4 regions of the Streptomyces sp. SCL15-4 genome follow, and region 2 is predicted to be linked to each of the others. Evidence: riboswitches for the same ligand, from Rfam matches in the RefSeq annotation. Region 2 holds a riboswitch; each other region holds the start of a gene.

Region 1 (7,720 bases), 3.9 Mb from region 2:
ACCGGCTGCCGAGCCCGCCCCTTTCACAGAGAGCCACCCATGAACGCACCGATCTCACGCCGTACCGTGACCGCGTCCCTCCTGGCCGGCGCCGCCGCGCTGGGCACCGCGGGCGCCGCGTACTCCGCGCCGGCGACGGCCCATGACACGGGCAGACCGCACGCGCGCCCGGACACACCCACCGTGGTCCTGATCCACGGCGCGTTCGCCGACGCCTCCAGCTGGAGCGGAGTCGTCGAGCGCCTCCAGCGGCGCGGCCACCGCGTGCTGGCGCCGGCCCTGCCGCTGCGCGGACTGGCGAGCGACGCCGCCTACATCCGCAGTGTCCTCGACAGCGTCACCGGTCCGGTCGTGCTGGTGGGCCACTCCTACGGCGGAGCGGTCATCAGCCAGGCCGCGGCCGACGCCCCGCACGTCAAGGCGCTCGTCTACGTCGCCGCCTTCGTACCCGAGGTCGGGGAGAGCGCGCTCCAGCTCACCGACAGATTCCCCGGGAGCACCCTGGGACAGGCCACCGTCACCCAGTACTACCCGCTGCCCGGCGGCGGACAGGGCGAGGAACTGGTCATCAAAAAGGACCTGTTCCGCCGGCAGTTCGCGGCCGGCGTCCCCGTCCGAACCGCCCAGGTCATGGCCGCGGGACAGCGGCCGATCGCCCTCGCCGCGCTCCGGGAACCCGCCACCGCCGCCGCGTGGAAGACGATCCCCAGCTGGTACCTCGTGGCGACCGAGGACCGCAACATCCCGCCGGCCGCCGAGCGCTGGATGGCCGAGCGTGCCCGCGCCCGCACCGTCGCCGTCCGCGCTCCGCACGCGGTGTCCGTGAGCGACCCCGGGCCCGTGACCGACCTGATCCTGAGCGCCGCCCGCTCCGTTCGCCCCGGACACTGACCGCGGCCGGCGGAGTCCACGACGCGCAGGACGTCCGGCACGCCCGACGTCCTGCGCCACGACGTCCTCCGTCGGCCAGGAGGCCCGCCGTGTGCCCGAGGACGACGCCTGGCGCCGTGCGGCGAGGCCGACGGCCGGAGAGGACCTCTCCGACCGCGTTCTCCGGGCGGAGCGCCCGAGGTCCCCACGCCGTGCGCGGGCTTCATCAGACAGGCCCCTGACCGGCGGCCCCGGACGAGTCCGACGACCCGACGACCTCCGACCGGCCTGCTCCGGCACCGGCGAGCCGCGACAGAGGTCCGCCGGCCGAACCCGGCACACCACCCGCACATCACCTGATGCAGAAGGCAGATCCCATGCCCCCATTCCTCGCAAGGACGCGCACCGGTCTCCTGGCCTCCGCCGTGGCGGCAGCCCTCGCCGTGACGGCCGCCGGCCCCGCGACCACGGCGACCGCCGGCACCCGGCCGGACGTGCGCGTCGTGGCCCACCTGGACATCACCACCGGACAGCGACCGGAGAACATCACCCTGGAACCCGGTGGCAGCGCCGTCGTCACCTTCGCCTACAGCCGCCGGATCGCCCGTATCAGCCCCGACGGCACGGTCCGCGTCCTGGCCACCCTGCCCGAACCGCCGGCCGGCTCCACCACCCCCGCCCTCACCTCACCCTTCCTCGGCGGTATCGTCCGCGCCCACGACGGAACGCTGTACTTCCTGTACGCCACCGGAAGCAGCGATCTGACCGGCCTGTGGCGCCTGCGCCCCGGCGGCACCCCGCAGCGCATCGCCGCACTCCCGGCCGACGGCCTGCCCAACGGCCTGGCCCTCGACCGCCACGAACACCGGCTGTACGTCGCCGACTCGGTCCTCGGCACCGTCTGGCGGGTGCCCGTCACCGGAGGCACGCCCACCCGCTGGGCCGCCGCACCCGAACTGGCCGCCGCGGGATTCCTCGGAGCCAACGGCATCAAGGTCCACCACGGCGCGGTCTGGGTGTCCAACCTGGACCGGGGCACCGTGCTCCGCTTCCCGGTCACCCGGCAGGGGACGGCCGGCCGCGTCGAGACCCGGGCGACCGGCCTGGCCGGCATCGACGACTTCGCGTTCACCGGCCACGGCGACACCCTCCTCGCCGCGATCAACGCGGACAACGAGATCGCCCTGGTCCGGCCCGGCGGCCGGCACCGGGTGGTGCTCACCGGCGCCGACGGACTGGAGAACCCGACTTCGCTCGCCGTACGGGGCACCACCGCCTACATCGCCAGCGGCGCCTACTTCACCGACGACGACCCCAACCTCCTGGCCGCCCCCGTCGCCCCGCGCCGATAGGCCGGCCGACGCCACCCCGCCCCCACGAGAGGAAACTCCGATGACACAGCCCCACACCACCCCGGCGGCACCGGCGGCGTTCGATCCCGACGCCTTCCACGTGGTGCCGGCCAGGACGTTCGAGGACCTGCGCGTCGGCGAGGTCTTCCGGGCGCCCAGCCGCACCCTGACGGACGCCCACGCCGCCGCCTTCCAGACCGTCTCCGCGGACAACCACCCGGTGCACTACGACGCCGAATGGGCACGCAGACACGGCCACTCGGCGCCGGTGGTGCACGGCCTGCAGGTCCTCGCCTTCACCGCCCCCGGCGCCACCCTGTTCCCGCACTTCATCGGCGAGGTGTTCGTCAGCTTCCTCGAACTCTCCTGCGCCTTCCTGGCCGAAGTGCACTCCGGGGACACCCTCTACCCGGCCCTCACCATCACCGCCCTGGAGCCCCGGGGCGACGACGGAGTGGTGACCACGTCCGCCACCGTCCACAACCAGCGCGGCGAACTCGTGCTGTCCGGTCAGCACAAGTACCTGCTGCGGCGCCGGTGACCCCGGGAAGAGACATGACGCGCCGCATCCTCCTTCCCGGCGTGCTCCTCGGCTGCGCCGTACTGGCCGGCTGCACGGACCGGAGCACGGACGGCACCGCGCAGGACGGCCCGAGCGGGCCCGGCCCCTCGGCACCGGCGAGGACCGCCGGCCCGGCACCTTCCGGCAACGGCCCGTCCGGCGCCCGTGACGCCGCACCGACACCGTCGCCCGGCGACGGCACCGCGTCACCAGGGTCCGCCGCACCGGCGACGACAGGCCGCTGCCACACCGCCGACCTGAGGGCGTCCATCGGGGCCGACCATCCCGGCGCCGGGCAGGCGGACTTCGCCATCGTCCTGACCAACGTCTCCCGCGGCACCTGCACGGTGTCCGGCTTCCCCGGCGTGGCGTTCGTCGACGGCGCGGGCGAGGCGGTCACCCCGGACCCCGAGCGGGCCACCGGCGAGAAGAGGCGGACCGTGACGCCGGCCCCCGGAGCCGGCGCCTGGTCGGCGATGACGTACGCCCGTCCGGCGAGCACCGGCGTCACCACCGTGACACCGGCGACCGTCCTCGTCACGCCGCCCGACGAGACGGCCCCGATCCCGGTCCGCTGGACGGGCGGCGAGGTCTCCGACACGGGCAAGGCGTCCGTGCCCCGGGTGAGCCCTCTGCGACCGGGCGAGGGCGCCTGACCCGGGGACACACAGCGGCACGAGACGGCGGACCCGGGGGCCGAAAGAGCCGCCGGGGACCGTTTGTTAGGCTGCCCTTGCCTCCCGTGGGGGAAGTCCGGTGAGAGTCCGGCGCTGACCCGCAACGGTGTGCACGGCACCGGATCCACCGGTCGCCGTGCGAGCCCGATCGCCTGCGGGGGCGTACCGACCCGTTGACTGCTCGCCGTGGACTGCGAGAGGGGATCGCCCGGCCGGGTACGGCCGCGCGGGCTGCTCCTGCTCGACGTCCAGCCGGCGGCCCGTGTGAAGGACGGCCCACCCGTGCGCCGAAGTACGGCTCCCAGCCGCATACCCGTGCCGCCGCTCAGCCTGTCCCTGGCGCTGGTGCTGCTGTTGTCCCTCGTGGGCGGTGTCAAGCTCGGTGCGGCCGACGTCGGCTGGGCGGAGGCGGCGCGCTTCCTGTGGGCCGGGCTCACCGGCGGTGGCGTGCGCGCGAGCGACGCGGCCGCTTACACCATCGTCTGGGAGATCCGGCTGCCGCGGGTGCTGCTCGGCGCCGTGGCCGGAGCGGGCCTCGCGACCGTCGGCGTGGCCGTGCAGGCACTGGTGCGCAACGCGCTGGCCGACCCCTTCGTCCTCGGCGTCTCCTCGGGCGCGGCGGTGGGCGCCAACGCCGTGATCCTCCTCGGCGCGTTCGCCGGACTCGGGGTGTGGGCGCTGTCCGCCTCGGCCTTCGTCTCCGCACTCGCGGCCATGGCGCTCGTATACGCGGTGGCCCGCTCACCGCGGGGCCTGACGCCGCTGCGGCTGATCCTCACCGGTACGGCGCTGGCGTACGGCTTCGAGGCCGTCACCACGGTCATGGTGTTCGGCGCGGCCCGGGGCGAGGCCGCCAGGTCGGCGATGATGTGGCTGCTGGGCAGCCTGGGCGGTGCCACCTGGGCGCAGGTGCCGCTCGCCGCGATCACCGTGGCGGCCGGCTGGGCCTGGCTGCGCCGGCGGGCCGAGTCGCTCAACGCGCTCGCCATGGGCGACGAGACCGCGGCCGCGCTCGGCGCCGTACCGGCCCGGCTGCGCCGGGAGCTGTTCCTCGTCACCGCGGCCGTGACCGGGACGGTGGTGGCGGTCAGCGGGGCCATCGGATTCGTCGGGCTCATGGTGCCGCACGTGGCACGGATGCTGGTCGGCGCCGACCACCGGCGGGTGCTGGCCGTCGCGCCGCTCGCGGGGGCCGTGCTGCTGGTGTGGGCCGACGTACTGTCCCGGCTGCTGTTCGCCCCGGCCGAGCTGCCGGTCGGAGTGATCACCGCGGTCGTCGGCGTTCCCGCGTTCCTGCTGCTGATGCGGCGGGGCGGCTACGCGTTCGGAGGCCGCTGAGCATGCGACTCGACATCGACGACGTCACGATCGAGGCCGCCGGAACCCGCCTGGTCGAGCACATCGACCTCACCGTGGGCAGCGGGGCGTTCGTCGGGCTCGTCGGCCCCAACGGCAGCGGCAAGTCGACCCTGCTGCGCTCTCTGTACCGGGCGCTGCGGCCGTCCGGGGGAGCGGTACGGCTGGACGGCGACGACCTGTACGCCATGGACCCACGGGCCGCCGCCCGGGCGCTGGCCGCGCTGCCGCAGGAGTACTCGGCCGAGTTCGACTTCACCGTCACCGAGGTGGTCGCCATGGGCCGGCTGCCGCACCGGGGCCGCACGGCCGCCTCGGACCGGGAGATCCTCACCCGGGCCATGGAACGCACCGGCGTCGCCCATCTCGCCGACCGCGGCTTCCCCGGCTTGTCCGGCGGCGAGAAACAACGCGTCCTCATCGCGCGCGCCCTCGCCCAGCAACCCCGGATCCTGATCCTCGACGAACCCACCAACCACCTGGACATCGCGCACCAGTTGGAAGTCCTGTCCCTGGTCCGCGACAGCGGCCTGACCGTGCTGGCCGCCCTGCACGACCTCAACCTGGCGGCGGCTCATTGCGACGTCCTGTACGTCCTCGACGGCGGCCGGATCGTCGCCTCCGGACCGCCTCACGACGTCCTCCGGCCGGCTCTGCTGGCCGAGGTGTTCGGTGTCCGGGCCCACGCCGTCCGGCACCCCGGGACGGACGCCGTCCAGCTCCTGTTCGACCTGCTACCGCCCGCCACCTGAAGGACGCCATGCGCAAGCGACTCCTCGCCACCGCTCTCTGCCTCGCCGCGACCGCCACCGGATGCGGCGCCACGGTGGAGCCGTCACGGGACGCGGAACACCCGCCGTCGGTGACCCTCACCAACTGCGGCCGCCGGGTGACGTACGACAAGGTCCCCGAGCGGGTCGTCACCAACGACGTCGGCATCACGGAGCTGATGTTCGCCCTGGGCCTGGAAGACCGCATGGCCGGCTTCGCCATGCCCGACGACAAGGGAGACCTGCGCGGTGTGCCCTGGAAGGACGGCTACGACAAGGTCACGTGGCTGTCCAAGGACCAGCTCACCAAGGAGAACGTCCTCGACGCCCGCGCCGACCTCGTCTTCGCCGGCTGGAACTACGGCTTCCGCGAGGACGGCGGCTTCACGCCCGATGCCCTGGAGAAGCTCGGCATTCCCTCGTACATCCTCACCGAGTCCTGCCGCAACGGCCGTTCGAAGACCTCCCGCGGCATCATGCCGCCGGTGGACGCCCTGTACACCGACCTCGCCAACCTCGGCGAACTCTTCGGCGTCGAGAAGCGCGCGGCCGGGCTGATCGCCGACTTCAAGAAGCAGATCGCGGACGTGCGGGACAAGGCGCCGAAGGGCTCCGACCGTCCTTCGGTCTTCCTCTACGACAGCGGCCGGGACACGCCCTTCACCTCCGGCCGCTACGCCGCTCCGGAACAGATCATCACCGAGGCCGGCGGCGTGAACGTCATGCACGACCTCGCGGACTCCTGGACCACGGTCGGCTGGGAGACCGTCGTGCGGCGGAACCCGGACGTCATCGTCATCTGCGACTACGGCGACGTCAGCGCGGAGCAGAAGAAGAAGTTCCTGCTCTCCTACGCCCCGCTGCGGAACGTCTCCGCCGTCAGGCACCGGAGGATCATCTCCCTGGACTACGCCGACCTGGTCGAAAGCCCCCGCAACCCGTCGGCGATCACCCGGCTCGGCGCCTACCTGCGAACCGTGCGGACCGGCCGGTGACGCGGCGGAGTCAGCCGTCCGCGACCGCGCCACGCCGGCCGACACGAGCCCCGGCCTCTTCGGCCGCCGAAGAGCCGCTGAAGAAGGCATCGGCCCTGTCGGCCGTACCCGCACCGGGTGTCACCGGAGCTGCCGCGCCCACGCGGTGCCGGGCGGCTCGGGCAGCCGGTCGCGGGCCGGGTCGTACTCCAGCCAGCGGCCGTGCCCCGCTCGCGCGGCGCAGGCGGCGGTGCGGCGGCGCAGACCCGAATGCCCGTCACCGGCGCGCCACAGCAGCGACCGGGTGTACAGCGGTGCGGGCTCGGCCGGCGGGGCACAGCGCACCCCGGCGAGGTCCGGCAGGCACACGTCGGCGGGCAGCAGCGAGAAACGCAGCGGCTCCTGGGCCACCTCGCCGGAGCGGCCTTCGACGCCCCGGACCGCGACGGCGACGGGCGCGTCAGCCCCCAGGAGTACCCGGCCTCGATCCGCGCCCACGTCACAGGCGGCACATCCCTCATGGGCGACGCCCTGTACTGACCGGCCCCCGAGCCGGCCGACCGCCGAGGACGCCGTGACGGCCGTCGCCGGGTTCCGCGGGAGGGGGCGACGGCCGGACGGGACCGGTGGTCAGGACGCCGTGCAGGTCCCGAGCGTCGGAGCGGTCGAGCTGCCGTTCTTCATGACCGTGAAGCCGAAGCTGGTCGAGGCGCCCGCCGCGAGGTTGCCGTTGTAGGTGGAGCGCACCGTCGCGACGTCGCCGTTCCAGGTCGGGCTGCCGTTCCACAGCGCGGACACCTTCTGCCCGGAGGGGAAGGTGAGGGTCACGGTCCAGCCCGTGATCGGCGCGGCACCGGCCGTCACGGTGACCTCGCCGTTGTAGCCGTCGTTCCAGTCGGAGGTGCGGGCGTAGGCGATGGTGCACGCCGCCGCCGGGTCACCGCCGTTGCCACCGCCGCCGTCACCGCCCCCGGTACCGCCGAGCGTGGTCAGGACGGCGGCGTACGCGGGCTTCTGCGCGTAGTTGGAGTCGAACAGCAGCGGGGTGCCGCTGCTGCGCCAGGAGTACTTGTCGGTGATGCCCCACACGGTCAGGCCGGTGCAGCGCGTGACGGCCAGGCAGGCCTTGACGACATTGGCGTAGTTGTTGGCCTGTGCG
Region 2 (7,720 bases):
CGCACCGGCATCTCCCCCAGCCACTCCAGCGTGGCGTCGACGTCCGCCGGACGGCGCGCACCGATCTGGAACCGCAGCTGCGCCTCGGTGTCGGCGTCGTCCAGGCCGACGGCGACGCGCGCCGGCGCGCCGAGGAGTTCGTCGCTGTAGAGAGCGTCCAGCAGCCGCTGGCACTCACCGGCCGCCGTGCGGCCCTTCAGCAGCCCGTCCCGCCAGGTGGCCGCGCCGCGCGTGGCGGTCCAGGGGGCGCCGAGGTCGGTCTGGTTGATCAGCGCGGCCTCGGCCTGCTCGTCGCTGAGCGTGGAACCGTCGGCCCGCCGGGGCGCCACGGACGTCACCGCCTGCCGGTCCACCGTGGGCAGCGGGTGCGGCGCGCTCGCCGGGTGGTGCAGCCCGAGGGCCGCGCAGCCGCCGCCGAGCAGCAGGCCGGTGGCGAGGAGGGGGCGCAGGACGGCACGGGGGAGGCGGGGGACGCGCGGGGATATCGCGGGGGACATCGGTGCCTCCTGTGCTGTGTGCGGCCGGCGGGACCCTGGTCTCACGGCACCACCGGGCCGGTCCGGGCACCAGCGCTCGGGGCCGTACGGGTGAGCGGGCCGACCCGGCGGGAGCGGGCGCCGGCGGAAATCCCGTGGAACGGGCCGTAAAAGGGCCGTACGGCGCGGTTTCCGTCCCCTCCACGCGGCGCGCCCCGCAGGGCCCGTCGAGCACGACGACACCGCGGACCGTCCCGGCGCGCCGACACCTGAACCGGCGTCCGAGCCGCCTCGCCGCGAACTCGGCCTGTCCGGCACCGCTGTGCCGACGGGCGCCGGACCGCCGTAGAGATCCACGGCGGCGCGTTCCCGGCCCGGCAGGCTGATCGTGCTGCCGGGGAGCGGCCGGAGCGGGCGGAGGCGGTGGTGCGGGAGGCGGCCGCAGCCGGTCGGCGCGCCGAACCGGCCGGCCCCGCCGAGGGCACTCCCGGGGCCGGGGTCCGGACCGCGCGGCCGGTGCCGTACCAGGCGGTGACCGGCGCCCGGGAGACCGGCGCCGGACCGGGCGCCGTACGGCTGCGGGACGGGCCGCGGCCGGGTGCGCTGCCGGTGGTGCCGGAGCTGCCGCGCCGGAGCGCCGCTCGGGTGGCGGCCCGCTCCATCTCGCTCCGGGACGAACCGGCCGGCTCCGCTGCCCTGTCCTAAGGTCGGCACGACGGAAGGAGTCCGCCGTGACCGGACAGCCCATACCCGTGATCATCGACTGCGACACCGGCGTCGACGACGCCCTGGCCCTGCTCTTCGCCGTCCGCCACCCCGGACTCGACCTCCGCGCCGTGACCTGCGTGGCCGGGAACACCGACGTGGACGGGGTGGTCCGCAACACCCTGACCGTGCTGGACCGGGCGGGCGCCCCCGGCATCCCGGTGGCGCGGGGAGCCGAGCGCCCGCTGATCGAGCCGGCCCGCCCGGCGCCGGTGCACGGCGCCGACGGCATGGGCGACCTGGGCCTGCCGGCGCCCGCCCGGCTCCCGGCGGACGTGGACGCGGTCACCCTGCTGCGCCGGGAGATCCTCGCCTCCCCGCGCCCCGTCACGCTGATCCCGACCGCCCCGCTGACCAACATCGCGCTGCTGCTGCGCACTCACCCGGAGGTCACCCGGAACATCGAGCGGATCGTGTTCATGGGCGGGGCGGTGACCACCGGGAACGCCACCCCGGTCGCCGAGTTCAACGTGTGGCACGACCCGGAGGCCGCGGCGGTGCTGCTCACGGCCGGGGTGCCGATCACCATGTACGGCCTGGACGTGTTCCGGCGGGTCGTCGTCCCCGGCGCCGAGGTGCGCCGGCTGCGGGAGAGCGACGAGCCCGGCACCCGGCTGGCCGGCGACCTCCTCGCCCACCGGCCGGCCCACCAGGGCGAGCCGCCGCAGGCCGAGGAGGCGGGCGGGCTCGGCGACGCGGGTGCGGTGTGCGCGGTCGCCGACCCGGCGGGACTCACCACCCGGCTGCTGCCGGTCGAGGTCTCGCTGGCGCCCGGCCCGGCCCGCGGCCAGACCGTCGTGGACCTCCGGCCCCGCCCCGGCGAGTCCGAGATCCACGGCGACGGACGCGAACGGGCGCTCGTGGACGTGGCGTTGGACGTGGACGTGGACCGGTACGTGCGGCTGTACCTGGAGACGGTGGAACGGCCCTGAGGGAGCGCTCCCGCCCCGGACGGCCGCCCTCGGCCCGTACAAAAAGGGGGTCCGGATTCCGCGGGGAGGGCTTTTTAGGTCATCGTCCGGCCCGCCCGTACGGCCCCGTCCCCGGCGGTCACATGGGTGAGCGTGCGTTCACGGCCCTGAACCAGGGGTGGCGCGGCGCCGCGTTTCGGCCCGGAACCGCAAAGGGATGGTTGTGACTCGGCAAAACCTTTTTTACTCTGCGGCCACCGGACCGGACAACGAAAAACCGGGTGCCTCTCCGAGGAAGGGCACCCGGCCGGTCTGGTGCGGAACACGCCGCGCGGCCAACGGCTTTGGCGGGCAGAGGGTCGCAGCGGCACCACGCCCACGCAACCAGTGACCCCGGAGGATACCGTGAGCCACCCCAACCGGCTACGCGATGCCATCCACGCGGACGGGACCACGCCGCTCATCGGCGTGTTCGACATGTTCTCCGCGTCCGTGGCGGCCCGGCACTACGACGGCATGTTCGTCTCGGGCTTCGGCTTCGCCGCGTCCCACTACGGCCTGCCGGACATCGGCTTCATCGCCTGGCCCGACATCATCGCCTTCGTCCAGCGCCTGCGCATGGCGTTCCCCGCGCAGCACCTGCTGGTCGACATCGACGACGGCTACGTGGACCCGGAGACCGCGTGCCACGTCGTACAGAACCTGGAGGCCGTCGGCGCCTCCGGCGTCATCCTGGAGGACCAGAAGCGGCCCCGGCGCTGCGGCCACGTCGACGGCAAGCAGGTGCTGCCGCTGGAGGAGTACCTGGAGAAGCTGGACATGGTCCTGCGGTCCCGCCGGGACCTGGTGGTGGTGGCCCGCACCGACGCCACCGAGGAGGACGAGATCCTGCGCCGCGCCAAGGCGCTCGCCGCGACCGACGCCGACGTGGTGCTGGTCGACGGGGTGCGCAGCGTGGACTGGATCCACAAGGTGCGGCGGGTCATCGGGGACAAGCCGCTGCTGTTCAACCAGATCGCCGGCGGCAAGTCGCCGCGGCTGTCCCTGAGCGAACTGACCGAGCTGGGCGTCGACGTCGCCATCTACAGCACGCCGTGCCTGTTCGCGGCGCAGACCGCCATCGACCGGGCGCTGACCGACCTGAAGGAGGCCGACGGCCGCCTGCCCCGGACGGGCCCGGACAGCGTGGGGGTCGCCGAGTGCCTGGCCCTGCTGGAGAAGAACATCAGCCGCCACCACGTCCACGTCCCGGCATGACCTGACCCGCCCCAGGGGACCGCGCACCCACCACGCGCGGTCCCCACCACCCCGGCACCCGCCACGGTCCGGGCCCCGCCACCGCCTTGGTCCACGACCGCCTTGGCCCGCCACCGACCGGGACCCACGACCGGCTCGGGGCCCGCCCCCGTCCCATGCCACCCGCTTCCAAGGCAGGAGCGCATGTCTCAGACGTCCACCGGAACGGTCCGCGGCCTGGCGCGCCGTGTCGACTGGTACATCGTCGCGCTGTTCGGCGCGATCGGGATCGCCGCGCTCGTCCCGGCCGAGGACACGGCGGCCGAGGCCGTCTCGTGGCTGACCAAGCTGGCGATCGGCCTGCTGTTCTTCCTCTACGGCGCCCGGCTCTCCCCGCAGGCCGCGCTGGACGGCGTACGCCACTGGCGGCTGCACCTGCCGGTGCTGGCCCTGACGTTCGCGGCCTTCCCGCTGCTCGGGCTGGCGGCGCGGCTGCTGCCGGACGCGGCGCTCGGCGCCGAGCTGACCGCCGGCGTGCTGTTCCTGGCCGTGCTGCCGTCCACGGTCCAGTCCTCCATCGCCCTCACCTCCCTGGCCCGCGGCAACGTGGCCGCCGCACTGTGCTCCGCGTCGTTCTCCACGGTGCTGGGCGTGCTGCTCACCCCCGTACTGGCCGTCGCGCTGATCGGCGGCGGCAAGGGCGGCGGCGTTCCGGTCGGGTACGGCCAACTGGGCGACATAGCCGTCCAGTTGCTGCTGCCGTTCCTCGCCGGGCAGGCGGTGCGGCGCTGGATCTCCGGCTGGCTCGGCCGGCACCGCAAGGTGATCGGGCGCTGCGACCGGGGCTCGATCCTGCTCGTCGTCTACGCGGCGTTCAGCCAGGGCATGACCACCGGCATCTGGCAGCGGGTGTCCCCCGGCCGCCTCCTCCTGCTCGGCGCACTCGTGGCGGTGCTGCTCGCGCTCGCCCTGCTGCTCGCCGACCGCTCGGCGCGGGCGCTGCGGCTGCTCCGCGAGGACCGGGTGACGGCGGTCTTCTGCGGGGCGACCAAGAGCCTGGCGAGCGGGCTGCCGATGGCCTCCGTGCTGTTCCCGGCGGACGAGGTCGCCATGACCGTCCTGCCGCTGATGCTCTACCACACCCTCCAGCTGGTGGTCTGCGCCGCGCTCGCCCGCCGGCTCAGTCGGACGGCGCCGCCCGCACCGACCAGCGCTCTTCGACCCGCGCCAGCCGCCAGTACCCCAGCGCCGCCGCCCACACCGCCACGAACAGGCCGACGATGAGATAGCCGACGTTGCCCAGGTCCAGGCCGGCCACCCAGCCGGTGACCGGATCGCTGAGGTGGAACTTCTCGTGCAGGACGCCGACCAGTTCGATGGTGCCGATGAAGAAGGCCACGGCGATGGACAGGCCGGTGATGGCGAGGTTGTAGAAGACCTTGCGGACGGGGTTGGCGAACGCCCACTGGTAGGCGAAGTTCATGAACGTGCCGTCCAGGGTGTCGAACAGGCTCATCCCGGCGGCGAACAGCAGCGGCAGGCACAGGATGGCGTACCAGGGCAGGCCGGCCGCCGCGCCCGAGCCGGCCATCACCATCAGGGTGACCTCGGTGGCCGTGTCGAAGCCGAGCCCGAAGAGGAAGCCCAGCGGGTACATCTGCCCCGGCCGGGACACGGACCTGGTCAGCCGGCCCAGCAGCCGGTTCATGAACCCGCGCGAGTCCAGGTGCCGTTCCAGCTCCGTCTCGTCGTACGCTCCCGCCCGCATCGCCCGGAAGACCTTGAGGATGCCCGCCAGGGCCATCAGGTTCAGCGCGGCGATGAGATAGAGGAACGACCCGGAGATCGTCGTACCGAGCACCCCGAGCACCTGGTGGGTGGCGGAACCCTCGTTCATCACCTTCCCGGCCAGCGAGGTGCCGCCCGCGATCAGCAGCGCCAGCAGCACGACCACGCTGGAGTGCCCGAGCGCGAACCAGAACCCCACCGACACCGGCCGCTTGCCGTCGGCCATCAGCTTGCGGGTGGTGTTGTCGATCGCCGCGATGTGGTCGGCGTCGAAGGCGTGCCGCATCCCGAGGGTGTAGGCGGTGATCCCGAGCCCCACACCGAACACCTCGGTCCCGACCTTGTAGTGCCGGGGCGCGACCAGCAGATAGAGAATCCCGAACGCGACGACATGCAGGGCGAGGATCACCACCAGCAGCCCCGCCGTCTTGACGGTGTCCTCGCGTCGCCAGCGGAAAGAAGCAGCATCGGCCATCGGGTTCACGCTCCAGCACCTCGTGGATCACTTCGTGAGTTGCCGTGGCCGGTCTCCTGGCTTACGGGTCGTACGTCCGCCGTTCCTGCCTTCCCGGTCCTGCGACCAGTGGCCCGGCGGTGTGCCGGACGGAACGGGAACTCCCCGATCACAGTGGCGAGGGCCGCGTCGACCTTGCATCGACTTCCCGAGCACCACGGCCCGCCCACCGTAGAGGGGCTCGCGCTTTCCTGCATAGCTGCGCAGTCGGGCAGGTATTCAAGATCACATCGGCGCCTGCCAGGATGGGCCCATGCATCTCGTGCCTGCCGACCGTGCCGATCGTCGGACCATCGACGGTCACCGGGTGTGCGAGGCGATCGCCGCCATCGGCGACGCGGGGCGTCTGCGCACCTGGGCCGACCGTTTCTCGCTGCTGGCCGACGCCAACCGGCTCGCCCTGCTGCTCGCGCTGCACCGGACCGGGCCGCTGGCCGTCTCCGACCTCGCGATCGCCACGGGCATGAACGACCCGGCCGTCTCCCAGGCCCTGCGGCTGCTGCGCGCGGCGGGGGTCGTGGCGGGGGAGAAAGAGGGGCGCGTGGTGCGCTATCGGGTGGTGGACGAGGACGTACGGGGCCTGTTGGAGCACTGCGCCGCCTGAGCGCCCCCGAAAAGGTTCCCTTCCGGGCAATGTGGACAGATACAGATTCCCTACTGTCGTCCGTCCCTTGGGAGCCCGTATGGCAGACCGGCCGCCGGACCTCTCGTCCAGGAACCCCGACTGGTGGCGCCAGGCCGTCATCTACCAGGTCTATCCGCGCAGCTTCGCCGACGCCGACGGCGACGGCCTCGGTGACCTCCGGGGCCTGACCGAGCGGTTGACCCACCTCGCCGCGCTCGGCGTCGACGCCCTGTGGCTGAGCCCCTTCTACCCCTCCGAACTCGCCGACGGCGGCTACGACGTCATCGACCCGCGCGGTGTCGACGAGCGCCTGGGCACCTCGGACGACTTCGGCGCCCTGGTCGCCGAGGCGCACCGGCTGGGCCTGAAAGTCGTCGTGGACCTCGTGCCCAACCACACCTCCCATCTGCACCCCTGGTTCCAGGAGGCGCTGCGCGCCGGGCCCGGCTCGGCGGCCCGGGAGCGGTACGTCTTCCGGGCGGGACGCGGCGCGCGCGGTGAACTGCCGCCCACCGACTGGCAGTCGGTGTTCGGCGGCAGCGCCTGGCGGCGGGTGCCCGACGGCGAGTGGTACCTGCATCTGTTCGCTCCCGAGCAGCCCGACCTGAACTGGGACAACGAGGAGGTCCGCGCCGACTTCCGCACCACGCTGCGGTTCTGGTCCGACCGGGGCGTGGACGGTTTCCGCGTGGACGTCGCGCACGGCCTGGCCAAGGACCTCAACGAACCGCTGCGGGACCTCGGCGCCCTCGGCACGACCGGCGAGGCCGCCTTGCGGCACCTGCCGCCGGGCAGCCATCCGTACTGGGACCGGGACGAGGTGCACGAGATCTACCGCGACTGGCGCAAGATCTTCGACGCCTACCGGCCGCCGCGCATGGCCGTCGCCGAGGCCTGGGTGCCGGGCGAGCGGCGCGCGCTGTACGCCCGTCCCGACGAACTCGGCCAGGCGTTCAACTTCGAGTACCTGGAGGCCGGCTGGGACGCGGAGGAGCTGCGCGGGGTCATCGCCGACGCGCTGGTCACGGCCCGCGCCGCCGGGGCGCCCGCGACCTGGGTGCTGTCCAACCACGACGTCGTACGGCACGCCTCCCGGCTGGTGCTGCCGCCCGGCACCGACCCGGACGCCTGGCTGCTCACCCACGGCACGGCGCCCGCGGTCGACCCGGCGGCCGGGCTGCGGCGGGCGCGGGCGGCGACGCTGCTGATGCTGGCGCTGCCCGGCTCGGCGTATCTGTACCAGGGCGAGGAACTCGGCCTGCCCGAGGTCGCCGACCTGCCCGCGGAGGTGCTCCAGGACCCGATCTGGGAGCAGACCGGCCATACCCGCAAGGGCCGCGACGGCTGCCGGGTGCCGCTGCCGTGGACGACGACCGGGCCCTCGTACGGCTTCGGGCCCGGCGCC
Region 3 (7,720 bases), 2.2 Mb from region 2:
TGCACGTCCTTGATCTCGCACAGGTAGCCGTCGATGTGCATGACGAACTCGTCGAACGCGTCGTCCTCCGGCTGCTCGTCCACGTGCAGGTCGTGGTGCAGCTCCGCCGCCTTGACCAGCGTCCAGATCTGCGCGCGGACGGCCGGGGCCTTCGCCGGGTCCAGGTCGCTGACCAGCGCGTACTCGTCGAGGAGCTGTTCCAGCTTGGCGAGGTCGCCGTAGGTGTCCGCGCGGGCCATCGGCGGCACCAGGTGGTCGACCACGGTGGCGTGCCCGCGCCGCTTGGCCTGGGTGCCCTCGCCGGGGTCGTTCACGATGAACGGGTAGATCAGCGGCAGTTCGCCGAGGACGGCGTCCGGGGCGCAGCCGCGGGACAGCCCGAGGCCCTTGCCCGGCAGCCACTCCATCGTGCCGTGCTTGCCCATGTGCACGATCGCGTCGGCGCCGAAGCTGTTCTCCAGCCAGCGGTAGGCCGCCATGTAGTGGTGCGAGGGCGGCATGTCGGGGTCGTGGTAGATCGCGATCGGGTTCTCGCCGAAGCCGCGCGGCGGCTGGATCATGACGACGACGTTCCCGTACTGCAGACAGGCCAGCACGATGTCGTCGCCGTCCACGTAGAGGCCGCCCGGCGGCTCGCCCCACGCCTCGGTCATCGCGTCCCGCAGCCGCGGGTCCAGCTTCTCGAACCACGCCCGGTAGTCGGCCAGCGGCACCCGCGCGGGCGCGGAGGCCAGCTGTTCCTCGGTCAGCCACTCCACGTCGTGGCCGCCGGCCTCGATGAGCCGGTGGATCAGCTCGTCGCCGCCGGAGGGGTATTCGGTCAGCGCGTACCCGGCGTCGCGGAGCGCGTCGAGCACCCGGACGGCGGACGCGGGAGTGTCCAGGCCGACCGCGTTGCCGACCCGGGAGTGCTTGGTCGGGTAGGCGGTGAAGACGAGCGCGACCTTCTTCTCGGCGTTCGGCTTGTGCCTCAGCCGGGCGTGCCGGACGGCGATGCCGGCGACCCGGGCGGCCCGCTCGGGGTCGGCGGCGTACACCGGGACCTCGTCGGGGCCCTGCTCCTTGAAGGAGAACGGGACGGTGATCAGCCGGCCGTCGAACTCCGGGATGGCGACCTGCATCGCCGCGTCCATGGGGGACAGGGCGGCGTCGGACTCCTCCCACGCGGCGCGCGAGGAGGTGAGGCACAGACCTTGCAGGACGGGGACGTTCAGGTCGGCGAGCGCGCCGATGTCCCACGACTCCTCGTCGCCGCCGGCGGAGGCCTGCGAGGCGTGCGTGCCGCCGGCCGCGAGGACGGTGGCCACCAGCGCGTCGGCCCGGCCCAGCAGCTCGTACAGCGCGGGGTCCGCGTCGCGCAGCGAACCGCAGTACACGGGCAGGGCGTTGGCGCCGGCCGCCTCGACGGCCTCGCACAGGGTGTCCACGAAGGCGGTGTTGCCGCTGAGTTCGTGGGCCCGGTAGAACAACACGCCCACCGTGGGGCGGTCCTCCCGGGTCTCGTAGGCGCCGTGCACGCCGAACTCGGGCATGCGGTGCGGCTCTTCGAAGCCCTCACCGGTCAGCAGCACGGTGTCCGACAGGAACCGGGACAGCTCCAGCAGGTTCGCCGGGCCGCCCTCGACCAGGTATTTCAGCGCCTCCGCGACCACACCGGCGGGCACCGAGGACTCGGCCATCAGCTCGGCGTCCGGTACGGCCTCGCCGCCCAGCAGGACGGTCGGGACGCCGGACGCCTTCAGCACGGCCAGCCCGTCCTCCCAGGCCCGCTTGCCGCCCAGCAGCCGTACGACGGCCAGGTCCGCGCCCTCGATCAGGGCCGGCAGCTCCTCGGCGACGTCGACCCGGGTCGGATTGCCGATACGGTAACCGGCGCCGGAGGCCCGGGCCGCCAGCAGATCCGTGTCGGCGGTCGACAACAACAACACTGTGCTCATGCGGGCGCTCCCGGTGGGATGAAAGGCAGTCCTTGCGGCGCGCCGGACTCGATGAGCCGCCACAGCGCGTCCGTGTCCGCGTGCTGTTCGATCAGGTCGCCGAGCCGGTCGAGCTGCTCCTCGCGCAGCGCGGCGAAGGAGGTGTCCGGCGCGGGTACGAAGCGGCGGCCCGCGGCGGCGGCCACCTCGCGCAGGAAGGCCCGCCGGAAGCCGTCCGACTCCAGTGAGCCGTGCCAGTGGGTGCCCCAGGTCTGGCCGACGCGGCAGCCGTCGAGGAAGGGTTCGCCGCCCTCGACCGTGGCCACGCCGTGGTGGATCTCGTAGCCGTCGACGCGCTCGCCGAGGGCCTGCCCGCCGGGCCGGGTGAGGGTCTTCTCGCGGGCGAACCGCACGCGCACGGGCAGGAGCCCGAGCCCGTCGACGTGGCCCTGGCGGCTCTCGACCTCGTCCTCGATGTGCGTGCCGAGGATCTGGAAGCCGCCGCAGATGCCGAGGACGGGGCGGTGCTCGGCGGCCCGGCGCAGGAGTGCGTCCGCCAGCCCGCGTTCTCGCAGCCACTGGAGCGCCCGCACGGTGCCGCGGGTGCCGGGGACCACCACGAGGTCGGCGTCGGCCAGTTCCTCGGGCCGGTCCACGAACCGCACGACGACGCCCGGTTCGGCCGCCAGCGCGTCCACGTCGGTGAAGTTGGACATCAGCGGGATCGCGCACACGGCGACCCGGAGCACGTCCGCGCCGACCGGGGGAGTGACGGCGGACTCGCGGACGGTGCCGCGCAGGGAGACGCGCAGTCCGTCCTCCTCGTCGATGCCGAGTCCGTGCCGGAAGGGCAGCACGCCGTACGTCCGCCGTCCGGTGAGGCCGCGCAGCATGTCCAGGCCGGGCTCCAGCAGGCCGACATCGCCGCGGAACTTGTTCACCAGGAAACCGGCGACGAGTTCCTGGTCCTCGCTCGAGAGCAGGGCGAGCGTGCCGAAGAAGGACGCGAAGACGCCCCCGCGGTCGATGTCGCCGACCACCAGCACCGGCAGCCGCGCGCCGCGCGCGATGCCCATGTTGACGATGTCGGTCCGCCGCAGGTTGATCTCGGCCGGGCTGCCCGCCCCCTCGCAGATCACCGCGTCATACGTGCCCCGCAGTTCGGCCAGGCAGTCCAGCACGGTGCCCAGCAGCCGCTGCTGGCGTCCGCCGTGGTAGCCGCGCGCGCTCAGCTCGCCCACCGGCTTGCCGAGCAGCACGACCTGGCTGATCTGCTCGCCGCCGGGCTTGAGCAGCACCGGGTTCATCAGCGCGGTCGGCTCGATCCGGCAGGCCTGGGCCTGCATGGCCTGGGCCCGGCCGATCTCCGCGCCCTCCCGGGTCACGAACGAGTTCAGGGACATGTTCTGCGCCTTGAACGGCGCCACCTTCACGCCCTGGCGGACCAGCCACCGGCAGATCCCGGCCGTCACGACGCTCTTGCCGGCGTCCGAGGTGGTGCCGGCCACGAGGAGGCCACCGTTCACTTCCCACGTCCTTTCACCAGTGCGCGTGCGGCGAGCGTGGTGCCGAGGGCGAGCAGGCCGACGCGGCGGGAGAGCCGTACGGCCCGGTCGATGTCGGTGACCCGGACCGCGCGTCCGGTGCCGCCGTTGAGCACGGGCCGGTGCTCGACCCGGCCGCCGTAGGAGAGCGTTCCGCCCAGGCGCACGCCGAGGGCGCCCGCGAAGGCGGCCTCCACGGGACCGGCGTTGGGGCTCGGGTGCCTGCCCGCGTCGGCCTTCCAGGTGCGCAGGGCGCCGCGCGGGTCGGGTCCGGCGACGGCGGCGAGGACGGCGGTCAGCCGGGCGCCCGGCCAGCCGGCGACGTCGTCGAGGCGGGCGGAGGCCCAGCCGTAGCGGCGGTGGCGGGGCGACTTGTGGCCCACCATGGCGTCCAGGGTGTTGACGGCCCGGAACCCGAGCAGTCCCGGCACCCCGGCCACGGCTCCCCAGACCAGGGCGCCGACCACGGCGTCGGAGGTGTTCTCGGCGACCGACTCGACGACGGCCCGGGCGATCCCGTCGGCGTCCAGCGCCTGCGGGTCGCGGCCGCAGAGATGCGGCAGCCGGGCGCGGGCGGCGTCGACGTCTCCCGCCGCCAGGGCGCGTCCGACGGTGCGGGCCTCGCGGCCGAGCGTGGTGCCGCCGATGACGGCCCAGGTGGCGGCGGCGGTCAGCGCGACGGAGGCGGTACGGCAGGGGCGTACGGCGCGGGTGGCCAGCGCGCCCAGCGCGACGGCGCCACCGGCGCACACGGCGGTGTGCAGGGCGCCCCAGCCGCGGTGGTCGTGCCACAAGGCGCCTTCCACGGCCGTGGCCGCGCGGCCGAACGCGGCGACCGGGTGCCCGCGGCGGGGATCGCCGAGGAGCAGGTCGCCGAGGACGCCGGCGGCGGCGCCGTACGCGTATGTGCGATCGGCACCCATCGGCTCAGCCGGCCGTGGGCACAGGGGCGTTCCCGGTATGGGTCATACGGCAGCCGAGCATGGCGATTCATGTCCTCACTCAGGGTGTCCACGCCCTGGTTCGACGGATTCCGGCGGCGAGAGTTCCTGGCTCCCGGGGAGTTCTTCCCCGGTGACAGTGGCGGGACCGCGCCGGATTCGCACCGGCTTCCTCTTCTGCCGCCGTACATGGCCTGGGCAGTCCACCACGTGCCCGGAAGGGCCGTCAACTTGCCTTTGACCTGGGATGCCCGACTGTGCTGAGGCCCACATCGCCGGGGCGCCGGGCGGGCCCGACGGGACCGCTCCGGCATGCGTCCGCCCCGCCGGCTCCGGCGGACGGGCCGGTCGGCGGGGCGGGTCGCGGGGATCGGGGACGGGCGGTCAGCCCTTGCCCACGATCAGGTAGATGCCGTAGGCCACGGCCGCCGCGCAGGCCGCGAAGCAGGCGTAGGCGCCGGTGACGGCGAGCGCGGCGGAGCCGCCCTGGGCCGCGGCCCGCTCGCGGCGGGACAGGCCGTTGATGCCGAGGGTGAACAGGGCCACCAGGCCCACCGTGAACACCACGCTGGTGCCCAGAACGGAGCCGAGGGCCGCCCAGTCGATCTTCATGGGGATGCTTCCTTCAGTAACCGTGCGGGCGGGGTCAGACCGTGGCGGCCGGCGGAACGGCGGCGGGGGCCGGCTCGGTGGCCGGGGCGGGGATCGTGGCGGTCAGGTTCGCCGTCGTCAGTTCTCCGCCGACCGGGACCGTCAGGCCGTCGGTGATCTGACCGGCGGGCGGCGGGGTCACCGCGGCGATGGCGGCGGTGACGACACCGGCCGGCTCGCCGGTCTCCTCGACCACGTTGGTGTGGTCGACGACCTCGCGGCGGGAGATCTTCCAGATCGCGGCGCTCGCGGCGACCAGGAAGACGGCGACGGCGGCGGTGCCCCAGTCACCGAGGTCGGTGACGGACTCGGCGCCCGCGCCGACCAGCGCGGCGGCCGGCAGGGTGAGCACCCAGGCGACGGCCATGCGGGTCGCGGTGGACCAGCGGACCACGCCGCCCTTGCGGCCGAGGCCCGCGCCCATCACCGAGCCGGAGACGACGTGGGTGGTGGACAGGGAGAAGCCGAGGTGGGAGGAGGCCAGGATGGCGGTCGCGGCGCCGGTCTGGGCGGCGAAGCCCTGGCGCGGCTCCAGGTCGGTCAGGCCCTTGCCCATGGTGCGGATGATGCGCCAGCCGCCGATGTAGGTGCCGAGCGCGATGGCCAGGCCGGCGGAGAGGATCACCCAGGTGGGAGGGTTGGAGCCGGGGGCGAGGGAGCCGCCCGCGATCAGGGCCAGGGTGATGATGCCCATCGTCTTCTGGGCGTCGTTGGTGCCGTGCGCGAGGGAGACCAGGCCGGCGGAGGCGATCTGGCCGGCGCGGTAGCCCTTGCGGCTCGCCTCGGTGCCGGCGGTGCCGCCGACGCCGTAGGAGAGCCGGGTGGCCAGGAACGAGGCGAGGCCCGCCACGACCGGCGCGGCGACGGCCGGCAGCAGCACCTTGGTGACCAGGACGCCGCCGTGGACGGCGTCGAAGCCGGCGGAGGCGACGGTGGCGCCGACCAGGCCGCCCATCAGGGCGTGCGAGGAACTGGAGGGCAGGCCCACCAGCCAGGTCAGCAGGTTCCAGAGGATCGCGCCGACCAGGGCGGCGAAGATGACCTCGGGACGGATGCCGGTCTCGTCGACGAGACCCTTGGAGATCGTGTTCGCGACCTCCACGGAGAGGAAGGCGCCCGCAAGATTGAGGGCGGCGGACATGGTCACCGCGATCTTGGGCTTCAGGGCGCCTGTGGAGATGGTGGTGGCCATCGCGTTCGCGGTGTCGTGGAAACCGTTCGTGAAATCGAACGCGAGAGCGGTTACCACCACTATCGCGAGGATCAGCGAGAAGCTTTCCATTTACCCAGGCAATCGTTCGAGGTCGTTGGCTGGACGAACGTAGGCAACCTGAGTGAACGGAAGATGAACTGGGACGGGCGTGGTGGTGTCGGTAATGCCATGCCGGAGTCGTGTTTCGCGCCGCCGGGCCGGGCGCCCCTTGGCTACCGGGTCCGCGCGAAGATCCGCAGCCGGTCCAGGGTGCCGTTGAAGAGATCCTGGTCACCCGGCAGCGTGCCCGTCGTGCGGTACTGCCAGAACGTCCAGTACCGCCAGCCGCCGGGCAGCGTCCCCGGCCGTGCCGCGCCGTGCCGGGCGATCCACAGCGGGTGGTCCTTGGAGAAGGCGCGGCTGTTGCCGGTGCACAGTTTCCACCACTGGGTCGTCGTGTAGATCACCGGGCGGCGGCCCGTCCGGCGCCGGGTCTCGTCGCTGAACGAACGGATCCAGCCGACCATGCCCTTCTTGCTCAGCCCGTAGCACCTGCGCCGCGCGTTGTACGGGTTGTACTCGATGTCGAGCGCCGGCGGCAGCGTCCAGCCGTCCGCCCGCCAGCCGCCGCCGTGTTGCACGAAGTACGCGGCCTGCTTGGCGCCGGAGGACCGGTCCGGGAGGGCGAAGTGGTACGCGCCCCGGATCAGCCCCGCCTTGCGGGCGCCGGAGTACTGCCCGGCGAAGTAGGGGTTGCGGTAGCCCGTGGACTCGGTCGCCTTGACGTAGGCGAACCGCGCGCCCTTCTTCCGGGCGGCCGGCCAGTCCACGGTCCGCTGGTGGGACGACACGTCGTGGCCCTTGGGCGGCTTGGCCGCGGCGGTCGCGGGGCCGGTGAGGGCGAGGACCGCCGCCACGGCCGCCGCCAGGACGCTCGCGCGGCGACGGGCAAGGGTGGGTACACGGGCCATGCGGCTCCCCCGGGGATGGCGGTCGACGGGCGCGCCGGGCCTCGGGAGCGGCGGCGGCCGTGGGGTGGGCAGGAGGCAGTCATTCAAGGTCCGCCGCTCACCGAAGTGGCGTCGATTTAAGGCGTTTCACCCCTAATTCCGCCCATTCGGCCCCACGGCTCCCGGCCCGGAACCACCGCCCCGCCCGCTCCCCGCACCGCCCCGGCGGCTGGCAGGATCACCGCATGGCTGAACCGCGACGGAACGTGGAAGACGGGCGACCGGACGAACGGCGGGACACGGGGCCGGCCGGGGTGGAGGGGGCCGGGCCGGGCGATGAGGCGGCCGGGGCGGGGCAGGACGTGGCGCGGCTCTGGGACGAGGTGGTCGCCACGGCGCGGCGGACCGTCCTCGACGGACTGGTGGTCGGCACCTCCGGCAACGTCTCCGCCCGCGTCGGCGACCTGGTGCTGGTCACCCCCTCCGGCGTGCCCTACGACCGGCTCACCCCGGCCGACCTCACCGG
Region 4 (7,720 bases), 1.1 Mb from region 2:
CGGCCAAGCGCTTCCCGGCGCTGCGGCGCTCGCTGGTGAAGTACACCTCGCTGTACACCGCGCTCGCCGAGGTCTACGACGTCCACCTCGCCGAGGCCGAGGAGACCATCGAGACCTCCCTGGCCACTCCCCGCGAGGCGGGTCTGCTCGGCACCGACGTGGGCCTGCCGATGCTGATGCTCTCCCGCCACTCGCTGGACCTCGAGGGCAAGCCGGTGGAGTGGGTGCGGTCGGTCTACCGCGGGGACCGGTACAAGTTCGTCGCCCGGCTGAAGCGGCCGACGGAGTAACCGCCGGGCAACGGCGGTACGCGTTCGCTGAATCGATATACCGATATGCGGACGAGGGCTTCCGCTGCCATGACCCCGTCACCTAGATTTCCTGCTCATTACACAGGTGATCAGCAAGGGGACGGAGCCGTGGCATGTCCGAAACGCCTGAAGTGAGACCACCGGTGGTGACACCGGGCAGGGTGGTCATCGCCCTGTGTCTCGTCGCGCCCTTCGTGGCGATGCTGTGGGTCGGCTCGTACGCCAAGACCGACCCCACGCTCATCGGGGTGCCGTTCTTCTACTGGTACCAGATGCTCTGGGTGCTGATCTCCACCGCGCTCACCATGCTGGCGTACAAGCTCTGGCAGCGTGACCAGCGCGCCCGCAAGGAAGCGAACGGGGGTGCGGCGAAGTGAAGGACGGTGTCAACGGAGTCGCGCTCGGCGTCTTCATCTTCTTCTTCCTGGCCGTCACGGTCATGGGCTTCCTGGCCGCGCGCTGGCGCAGGGCCGAGAACGAGCACTCCCTGGACGAATGGGGCCTGGGCGGACGGTCGTTCGGTACCTGGATCACCTGGTTCCTGCTCGGCGGTGACCTGTACACGGCGTACACCTTCGTCGCCGTGCCGGCGGCGATCTACGCGGCGGGCGCGTCCGGCTTCTTCGCGGTGCCGTACACGATCCTCGTGTACCCGATGATCTTCACCTTCCTGCCCCGCCTGTGGTCGGTCTCGCACCGCCACGGGTACGTCACCACCTCCGACTTCGTGCGCGGCCGGTTCGGCTCGAAGGGGCTGTCGCTGGCGGTGGCGGTGACCGGCATCCTGGCGACGATGCCGTACATCGCGCTCCAGCTGGTCGGCATCCAGGCGGTGCTGGACGTGATGGGCGTCGGCGGCGGCGAGAACACCAACTGGTTCGTGAAGGACCTGCCGCTGCTCATCGCCTTCGGTGTGCTGGCGGCCTACACCTACTCCTCCGGCCTGCGCGCCCCCGCGCTGATCGCGTTCGTCAAGGACACGCTGATCTACATCGTCATCGTGGTGGCGATCATCTACATCCCGATCAAGCTGGGCGGGTTCGACGACATCTTCGCCAAGGCGGGCCATGCGTTCGGCCAGCTCAACCCGGCCACCGGCAAGCCGCGCGGAGCGGTGACGCCGCCGGAGGCGGGCCAGTGGACGTACGCCACGCTGGCGCTCGGCTCGGCGCTCGCGCTGTTCATGTACCCGCACTCGATCACCGCGACCCTGTCGTCCAGGAGCCGTGAGGTGATTCGCCGCAACACCACGATCCTGCCGCTGTACTCCCTGATGCTGGGACTGCTGGCGCTGCTGGGCTTCATGGCGATCGCGGCCGGAGTGAAGGTCTCCAACGGCCAGCTGGCCATCCCGCAGCTGTTCGAGGACATGTTCCCGGACTGGTTCACGGGCATCGCGTTCGCGGCGATCGGCATCGGGGCGCTGGTCCCGGCGGCGATCATGTCCATCGCGGCGGCCAACCTCTTCACCCGCAACATCTACAAGGACTTCATCAAGCCGAACGCGACGGCCGCGGAGGAGACCAAGGTCTCCAAGCTGGTCTCCCTGCTGGTGAAGGTCGGCGCCCTGGCCTTCGTGCTCACGATGGACAAGACCGTCGCCATCAACTTCCAGCTGCTGGGCGGCATCTGGATCCTCCAGACGTTCCCGGCGCTGGTCGGCGGCCTGTTCACCCGCTGGTTCCACCGCTGGGCGCTGCTGGCCGGCTGGGCGGTCGGCATGGTCTACGGCACGGTCGCGGCGTACGGGGTGGCCTCGCCGACGCAGAAGCACTTCGGCGGCTCCGCGAAGGAGATCCCCGGCATCGGTGAGATCGGCTACATCGGTCTGACGGCGTTCGTGCTGAACGTCCTGGTCACCGTGGTCCTGACGTTCGTCCTGAAGGCCGTGAAGGCCCCGGACGGCATCGACGAGACCAGGCCGGAGGACTACACGGCGGACTCCGGCGACCCGGGAGTCCAGGTGGAGCTGCCGCCCGCCACGGCCGGCGCCGGCCACTGAGGCACCGGGTCCACCCCGCGCGACGGGCCGCCGGAAGCACACTCACCGGCGGCCCGTCGCCGTACCCGCCCGGCGGATCCGGCGCCGTGTCCCGCTCCGGCCGGCACGCCGTCGCGCCGCCCGCGCCGGCCCCGGCGGGCGCCCGCAACCGCTCCCGCCGCCGCCCCGGCATCACGCTCCCCGGCCGCGCGTTGACGCACCGGAGCGGGGGCGACACAACATCTGGGGGTGATGAGGCAGCCCGGCACTAGATGTATGCTCGTGCTCGCTGTCGTCGCAGGGGAATCCGGTGCGAATCCGGAACTGTCCCGCAACGGTGTACTTGCGTGTCCGCGCGCCTGTTCAGTCCGAGGACCTGCCGGCAGCCCACCCGGCCGTCCGGTCCGGGTGCGTTCCGACGTCCGGGCCTCGTGGAATGGGCCGGCGGACGCGACGCCGTGCGCGCTCGTGGTCACCGCTGCCCTCCGCCAGGCTCCGTGCCGAGCGAGGGAGACCCCCACGTGACCATCGCGCCAGCAGACCCGGCTCCGGTCAGCGGACCGGAGACCGACGGTCCCGGTGCCGCGCTGCTGCGGACCTTGTCCGAGCTGACGGCCGACCTGCCCGACGCCGACCCCGGGCGGGTCGCCGCCGCCGCGCTGCGCGGCCGGTCCGCGCGGGCCGACGAGGCGGAACTGCGCGAGCTGGCCACGGAGGCCGCCGCCGGCCTGATCGCCGAGGACCCCGCCTACTCCAGGCTGGCCGCCCGGCTCCTCACCCTCGCGATCCGGGCCGAGGCCGCCTCCCAGGACGTGACCTCCTTCACCGGGTCGATCGCGGTCGGCCACCGCGAGGGCCTGGTCGCCGACCGCACCGCCGCGTTCGTCCGCATCCACGCCGAGCGGCTGGACGCGCTGGTGGAATCGGCCGTGGCGGAGGGCGCCGACGACCGCTTCGGCTACTTCGGCCTGCGCACCCTGCACAGCCGTTATCTGCTGCGTCACCCGATCACCCGCAAGGTCATCGAGACGCCCCAGCACTTCATGCTGCGCGTGGCCAGCGGCCTGGCCGAGGACGACACGGTCCGCTCCGTGGACGAGGTCGCCTCGCTCTACGGCCTGATGAGCCGCCTGGACTACCTGCCCTCCTCCCCCACCCTGTTCAACTCCGGCACCCGTCACCCCCAGATGTCGTCCTGCTATCTGCTGGACTCGCCCCTGGACGAGCTGGACTCCATCTACGACCGCTACCACCAGGTGGCCCGGCTGTCGAAGCACGCCGGCGGCATCGGGCTGTCGTACTCCCGGGTCCGCTCGCGGGGTTCGCTGATCCGGGGGACGAACGGGCACTCCAACGGGATCGTGCCGTTCCTGAAGACCCTGGACGCCTCGGTCGCCGCGGTGAACCAGGGCGGCCGGCGCAAGGGCGCCGCCGCCGTCTACCTGGAGACCTGGCACTCCGACATCGAGGAATTCCTCGAACTGCGCGACAACACCGGCGAGGACGCCCGCCGCACCCACAACCTCAACCTGGCCCACTGGATCCCCGACGAATTCATGCGCCGGGTCAACGCCGACGCCCAGTGGTCCCTGTTCTCCCCCGCCGACGTCCCCGAACTCGTCGACCTGTGGGGCACCGACTTCGACACCGCCTACCGCAAGGCCGAAGCCGCCGGCCTCGCCAAGAAGACCCTCCCCGCCCGCGAGCTGTACGGGCGGATGATGCGCACCCTGGCCCAGACCGGCAACGGCTGGATGACCTTCAAGGACGCCGCCAACCGCACCGCCAACCAGACCGCCGAGCCCGGCAGCGTCATCCACTCCTCCAACCTCTGCACCGAGATCCTCGAAGTCACCAACGACGGCGAGACGGCCGTCTGCAACCTCGGCTCCGTCAACCTCGGCGCCTTCGTCCGCGACGGCGGCATCGACTGGGACCGCCTGGACGCCACCGTCCGCACCGCCGTGACCTTCCTCGACCGCGTCGTGGACATCAACTTCTACCCCACCGAGCAGGCAGGGCGCTCGAACGCGAAGTGGCGGCCGGTCGGCCTCGGCGCGATGGGTCTCCAGGACGTCTTCTTCAAGCTGCGGCTGCCCTTCGACTCCGCCGAGGCCAAGGCGCTGTCCACGCGGATCGCCGAGCGGATCATGCTCGCCGCGTACGAGACGTCCGCCGACCTCGCCGAACGCAACGGCCCGCTGCCCGCCTGGCAGAAGACCCGCACGGCCCAGGGCGTCCTCCACCCCGACCACTACGACACCGAGTTCACCTGGCCCGAGCGCTGGGACGCCCTTCGTGAGCGCATCGCGAGGACGGGCATGCGGAACTCGCTGCTGCTGGCGATCGCGCCGACGGCCACCATCGCCTCGATCGCCGGTGTGTACGAGTGCATCGAGCCGCAGGTGTCCAACCTGTTCAAGCGCGAGACGCTGTCCGGCGAGTTCCTCCAGGTCAACTCCTACCTGGTGCGGGATCTGAAGGACCTCGGCGTCTGGGACGCCCGCACCCGCGAGGCCCTGCGCGAGGCCAACGGCTCCGTCCAGGACTTCCAGTGGATCCCCGACGAGATCCGCGCCCTGTACCGCACCGCCTGGGAGATCCCGCAGCGCGGCCTGATCGACATGGCCGCCGCCCGCACTCCCTACCTCGACCAGGCCCAGTCGCTGAACCTGTTCCTGGAGACGCCGACCATCGGCAAGCTCAGCTCGATGTACGCCTACGCCTGGAAGTCGGGCCTGAAGACCACGTACTACCTGCGTTCGCGCCCCGCGACACGCATCGCCCGCGCCGCCCAGGCGCAGCCCACCCTCCCCGCACAGGCCGCCGCGGACCCCGAAGCGGTCGCCTGTTCCCTGGAAAACCCCGAGTCCTGCGAGGCCTGCCAGTAATGACCCGCAACACCCGCCTGCTCGACCCCGGCTTCGAGCTGACTCTCCGCCCCATGCGCTACCCCGACTTCTACGAGCGCTACCGGGACGCCATCAAGAACACCTGGACCGTCGAGGAGGTCGACCTCCACTCCGACGTCGCGGACCTCGCCAAGCTCACCCCCGAGGAACACCACCTCATCGGCCGCCTCGTCGCCTTCTTCGCCACCGGCGACTCCATCGTCGCCAACAACCTCGTCCTCACCCTCTACAAACACATCAACTCCCCCGAAGCACGCCTCTATCTGAGCCGTCAGCTGTTCGAGGAGGCCGTCCACGTCCAGTTCTACCTGACCCTCCTGGACACCTACCTCCCCGATCCCGACGACCGCGCCGCCGCCTTCGCCGCCGTGGAGAACATCCCCTCCATCCGCGAGAAGGCCGAGTTCTGCTTCAAGTGGATCGACGAGGTGGAAAAGATCGACCGGCTGGAAAGCAAGGCCGACCGGCGCCGCTTCCTGCTCAACCTCATCTGCTTCGCCGCCTGCATCGAAGGACTCTTCTTCTACGGCGCCTTCGCCTACGTCTACTGGTTCCGCAGCCGCGGCCTCCTGCACGGCCTCGCCACCGGCACCAACTGGGTCTTCCGCGACGAGACCATGCACATGAGCTTCGCCTTCGACGTCGTCGACACCGTCCGCAAGGAAGAACCCGACCTCTTCGACGACCAGCTCCGGCAACAGGTCACCGACATGCTCGAGGAAGCCGTCACCGCCGAACTCCAGTTCGCCCGCGACCTGTGCGGCGACGGCCTGCCCGGCATGAACACCGACTCCATGCGCCAGTACCTCGAGTGCGTCGCCGACCAGCGCCTCACCCGCCTCGGCTTCGCCCCCGTCTACGGCTCCGAGAACCCCTTCTCCTTCATGGAACTCCAAGGCGTCCAGGAACTCACCAACTTCTTCGAACGCCGTCCCTCCGCCTACCAGGTCGCCGTCGAGGGCACCGTCGACCTCGACGAGGACTTCTGATCCCTCTCCGCTCCGCGGTCCCTGCCGCCCTCCCTGACCTGCCGGTCGACGCGCCTGTCGCGCAGGAACCCGAGCAGGGACGGGAGGGCCAGCAGGACCAGGATCCCGAGGGTCAGTCCGAGTCCGATCACGCCTTCGATCTGGTTTCCGTTCATGGACACCACTGTCGTACCGGTCGCCCCTGACCGGCAGTGGCAGGACGGCCGTAGACCCTCGAATTCCTGCCACCGCCGGTGCAGACTGGCGGCATGCTGAAGAACGTGGTCGCCGTGCTGCTGAACGGGGTGCATCCCTTCGAACTGGGTCTCGTGTGCGAGGTGTTCGGCATCGACCGCAGCGATGACGGGCTGCCGGTGTACGACTTCGCCGTCGCGTCGGCGGAGGGCCCCGGCCTGGACACCCCTTGCGGGTTCGCGGTGTCCACGCCGTACGGCCTGGAACGGCTGGAGGAGGCCGACCTGATCGCCGTACCCGCCGGCGAGGGCTTCGCGGCACGCGCCTACCCGGAGGAGCTGCTCGCGGCGCTGCGCCGGGCGGTCGACCGGGGCACCCGGGTGCTCAGCGTCTGCTCCGGGGTGTTCGTGCTGGCCGCGGCGGGTCTGCTGGACGGCCGGCGGTGCGCGGTGCACTGGCACCACGCCGAACAGCTCGCCCGGCGCTATCCCGGGATCAGGGTCGAGCCGGACGTGCTGTACGTGGACGAGGACCCGGTGATCACCTCCGCCGGCACCGCCGCCGGGATCGACGCCTGTCTGCACCTGGTGCGCAAGGAACAGGGCCCGGAGGTGGCCAACAAGCTGGCCCGCCGGATGGTGGTGCCGCCGCACCGGGACGGCGGGCAGGCCCAGTTCATCGAGCGGCCCCTGCCGAAGGCCCCGGTCGACACGGTCGGGGAGGTGCTGGCCTGGATGGAGGCCCACCTCGACCAGGAGGTCACGGTGGAACAGCTCGCCGCCCGCGCCCACATGGCGCCGCGCACCTTCGCCCGGCGCTTCCGGCAGGAGACGGGGACCACGCCCTACCGCTGGATTCTGCGCCAACGCGTCCTGCTCGCCCAGGAGTTGCTGGAGGGCACGGACGAGACGATGGACGCGATCGCCTGGCGCACCGGGTTCGGTACGGCCGCCGCGCTGCGCCATCAGTTCGTCCGGGCGCTGGGTGTCACGCCGAACGCCTACCGGCGCGCGTTCCGGGGCCCCGAGGCCGCCTGAGCGCGCGCCGGCACCGGGCGGCCTACCAGGGCCTCGCGCGCAGCAGCAGGTTGTGCGGGCGGAGCGTGATGCCCACGCGCGTGGTGTCGTCCGACCCGGCGGCCGGCTCGAAGCGGTACTTCGCCGAGACGGCCGCGGTGATCAGGCTCAGCTGGGCCATGGAGAAGTGGTCGCTGGGACACTTGCGGTTGCCCACGCTGAACGGGCTCATGGCGTACTTGGGCACGTCCGCGGCCCGCTCGGGCAGCCAGCGGTCGGGGTCGAAGTCGAGGTGGCGGGCGTAGGAGCGGCCGTCGCGCTGGATCGCGTACGGGCT

Evidence for each region. Region 2 has a riboswitch for cobalamin ahead of SCK26_RS18145 (HoxN/HupN/NixA family nickel/cobalt transporter). Riboswitches for the same ligand answer to the same signal wherever they lie in the genome.
Region 1: it holds a riboswitch for cobalamin, as region 2 does, so the genes downstream of both, SCK26_RS36260 (iron ABC transporter permease) here and SCK26_RS18145 (HoxN/HupN/NixA family nickel/cobalt transporter) in region 2, are expected to answer to the same signal.
Region 3: it holds a riboswitch for cobalamin, as region 2 does, so the genes downstream of both, SCK26_RS28680 (cobalamin biosynthesis protein) here and SCK26_RS18145 (HoxN/HupN/NixA family nickel/cobalt transporter) in region 2, are expected to answer to the same signal.
Region 4: it holds a riboswitch for cobalamin, as region 2 does, so the genes downstream of both, SCK26_RS13035 (ribonucleoside-diphosphate reductase subunit alpha) here and SCK26_RS18145 (HoxN/HupN/NixA family nickel/cobalt transporter) in region 2, are expected to answer to the same signal.

Annotation. Positions count from the first base shown of each region.
Region 1 covers NZ_JAOBTQ010000001.1:8,046,144-8,053,863, forward strand. Annotated here, with positions in the region: gene SCK26_RS36240 (alpha/beta hydrolase) at 40-891, shown strand; gene SCK26_RS36245 (hypothetical protein) at 1,248-2,222, shown strand; gene SCK26_RS36250 (MaoC family dehydratase) at 2,263-2,763, shown strand; gene SCK26_RS36255 (DUF4232 domain-containing protein) at 2,778-3,440, shown strand; cobalamin riboswitch at 3,501-3,636, shown strand; gene SCK26_RS36260 (iron ABC transporter permease) at 3,744-4,799, shown strand; gene SCK26_RS36265 (ABC transporter ATP-binding protein) at 4,802-5,569, shown strand; gene SCK26_RS36270 (ABC transporter substrate-binding protein) at 5,578-6,582, shown strand; gene SCK26_RS36275 (hypothetical protein) at 6,703-7,059, opposite strand; gene SCK26_RS36280 (endo-1,4-beta-xylanase) at 7,192-7,720, opposite strand, start outside.
Region 2 covers NZ_JAOBTQ010000001.1:4,146,052-4,153,771, forward strand. Annotated here, with positions in the region: gene SCK26_RS18120 (hypothetical protein) at 1-497, opposite strand, end outside; gene SCK26_RS18125 (hypothetical protein) at 903-1,181, shown strand; gene SCK26_RS18130 (nucleoside hydrolase) at 1,208-2,173, shown strand; gene SCK26_RS18135 (isocitrate lyase/PEP mutase family protein) at 2,558-3,409, shown strand; gene SCK26_RS18140 (bile acid:sodium symporter family protein) at 3,593-4,672, shown strand; gene SCK26_RS18145 (HoxN/HupN/NixA family nickel/cobalt transporter) at 4,569-5,651, opposite strand; cobalamin riboswitch at 5,680-5,865, opposite strand; gene SCK26_RS18150 (ArsR/SmtB family transcription factor) at 5,944-6,294, shown strand; gene SCK26_RS18155 (glycoside hydrolase family 13 protein) at 6,374-7,720, shown strand, end outside.
Region 3 covers NZ_JAOBTQ010000001.1:6,393,348-6,401,067, forward strand. Annotated here, with positions in the region: gene cobN (cobaltochelatase subunit CobN) at 1-1,937, opposite strand, end outside; gene SCK26_RS28675 (cobyric acid synthase) at 1,934-3,442, opposite strand; gene SCK26_RS28680 (cobalamin biosynthesis protein) at 3,439-4,383, opposite strand; cobalamin riboswitch at 4,481-4,624, opposite strand; gene SCK26_RS28685 (hypothetical protein) at 4,786-5,013, opposite strand; gene SCK26_RS28690 (inorganic phosphate transporter) at 5,048-6,334, opposite strand; gene SCK26_RS28695 (lysozyme) at 6,478-7,215, opposite strand; gene SCK26_RS28700 (class II aldolase/adducin family protein) at 7,440-7,720, shown strand, end outside.
Region 4 covers NZ_JAOBTQ010000001.1:3,051,941-3,059,660, forward strand. Annotated here, with positions in the region: gene SCK26_RS13020 (GntR family transcriptional regulator) at 1-290, shown strand, start outside; gene SCK26_RS13025 (DUF3311 domain-containing protein) at 425-688, shown strand; gene mctP (monocarboxylate uptake permease MctP) at 685-2,313, shown strand; cobalamin riboswitch at 2,556-2,691, shown strand; gene SCK26_RS13035 (ribonucleoside-diphosphate reductase subunit alpha) at 2,814-5,183, shown strand; gene SCK26_RS13040 (ribonucleotide-diphosphate reductase subunit beta) at 5,183-6,193, shown strand; gene SCK26_RS13045 (hypothetical protein) at 6,145-6,348, opposite strand; gene SCK26_RS13050 (GlxA family transcriptional regulator) at 6,442-7,404, shown strand; gene SCK26_RS13055 (cytochrome P450) at 7,427-7,720, opposite strand, start outside.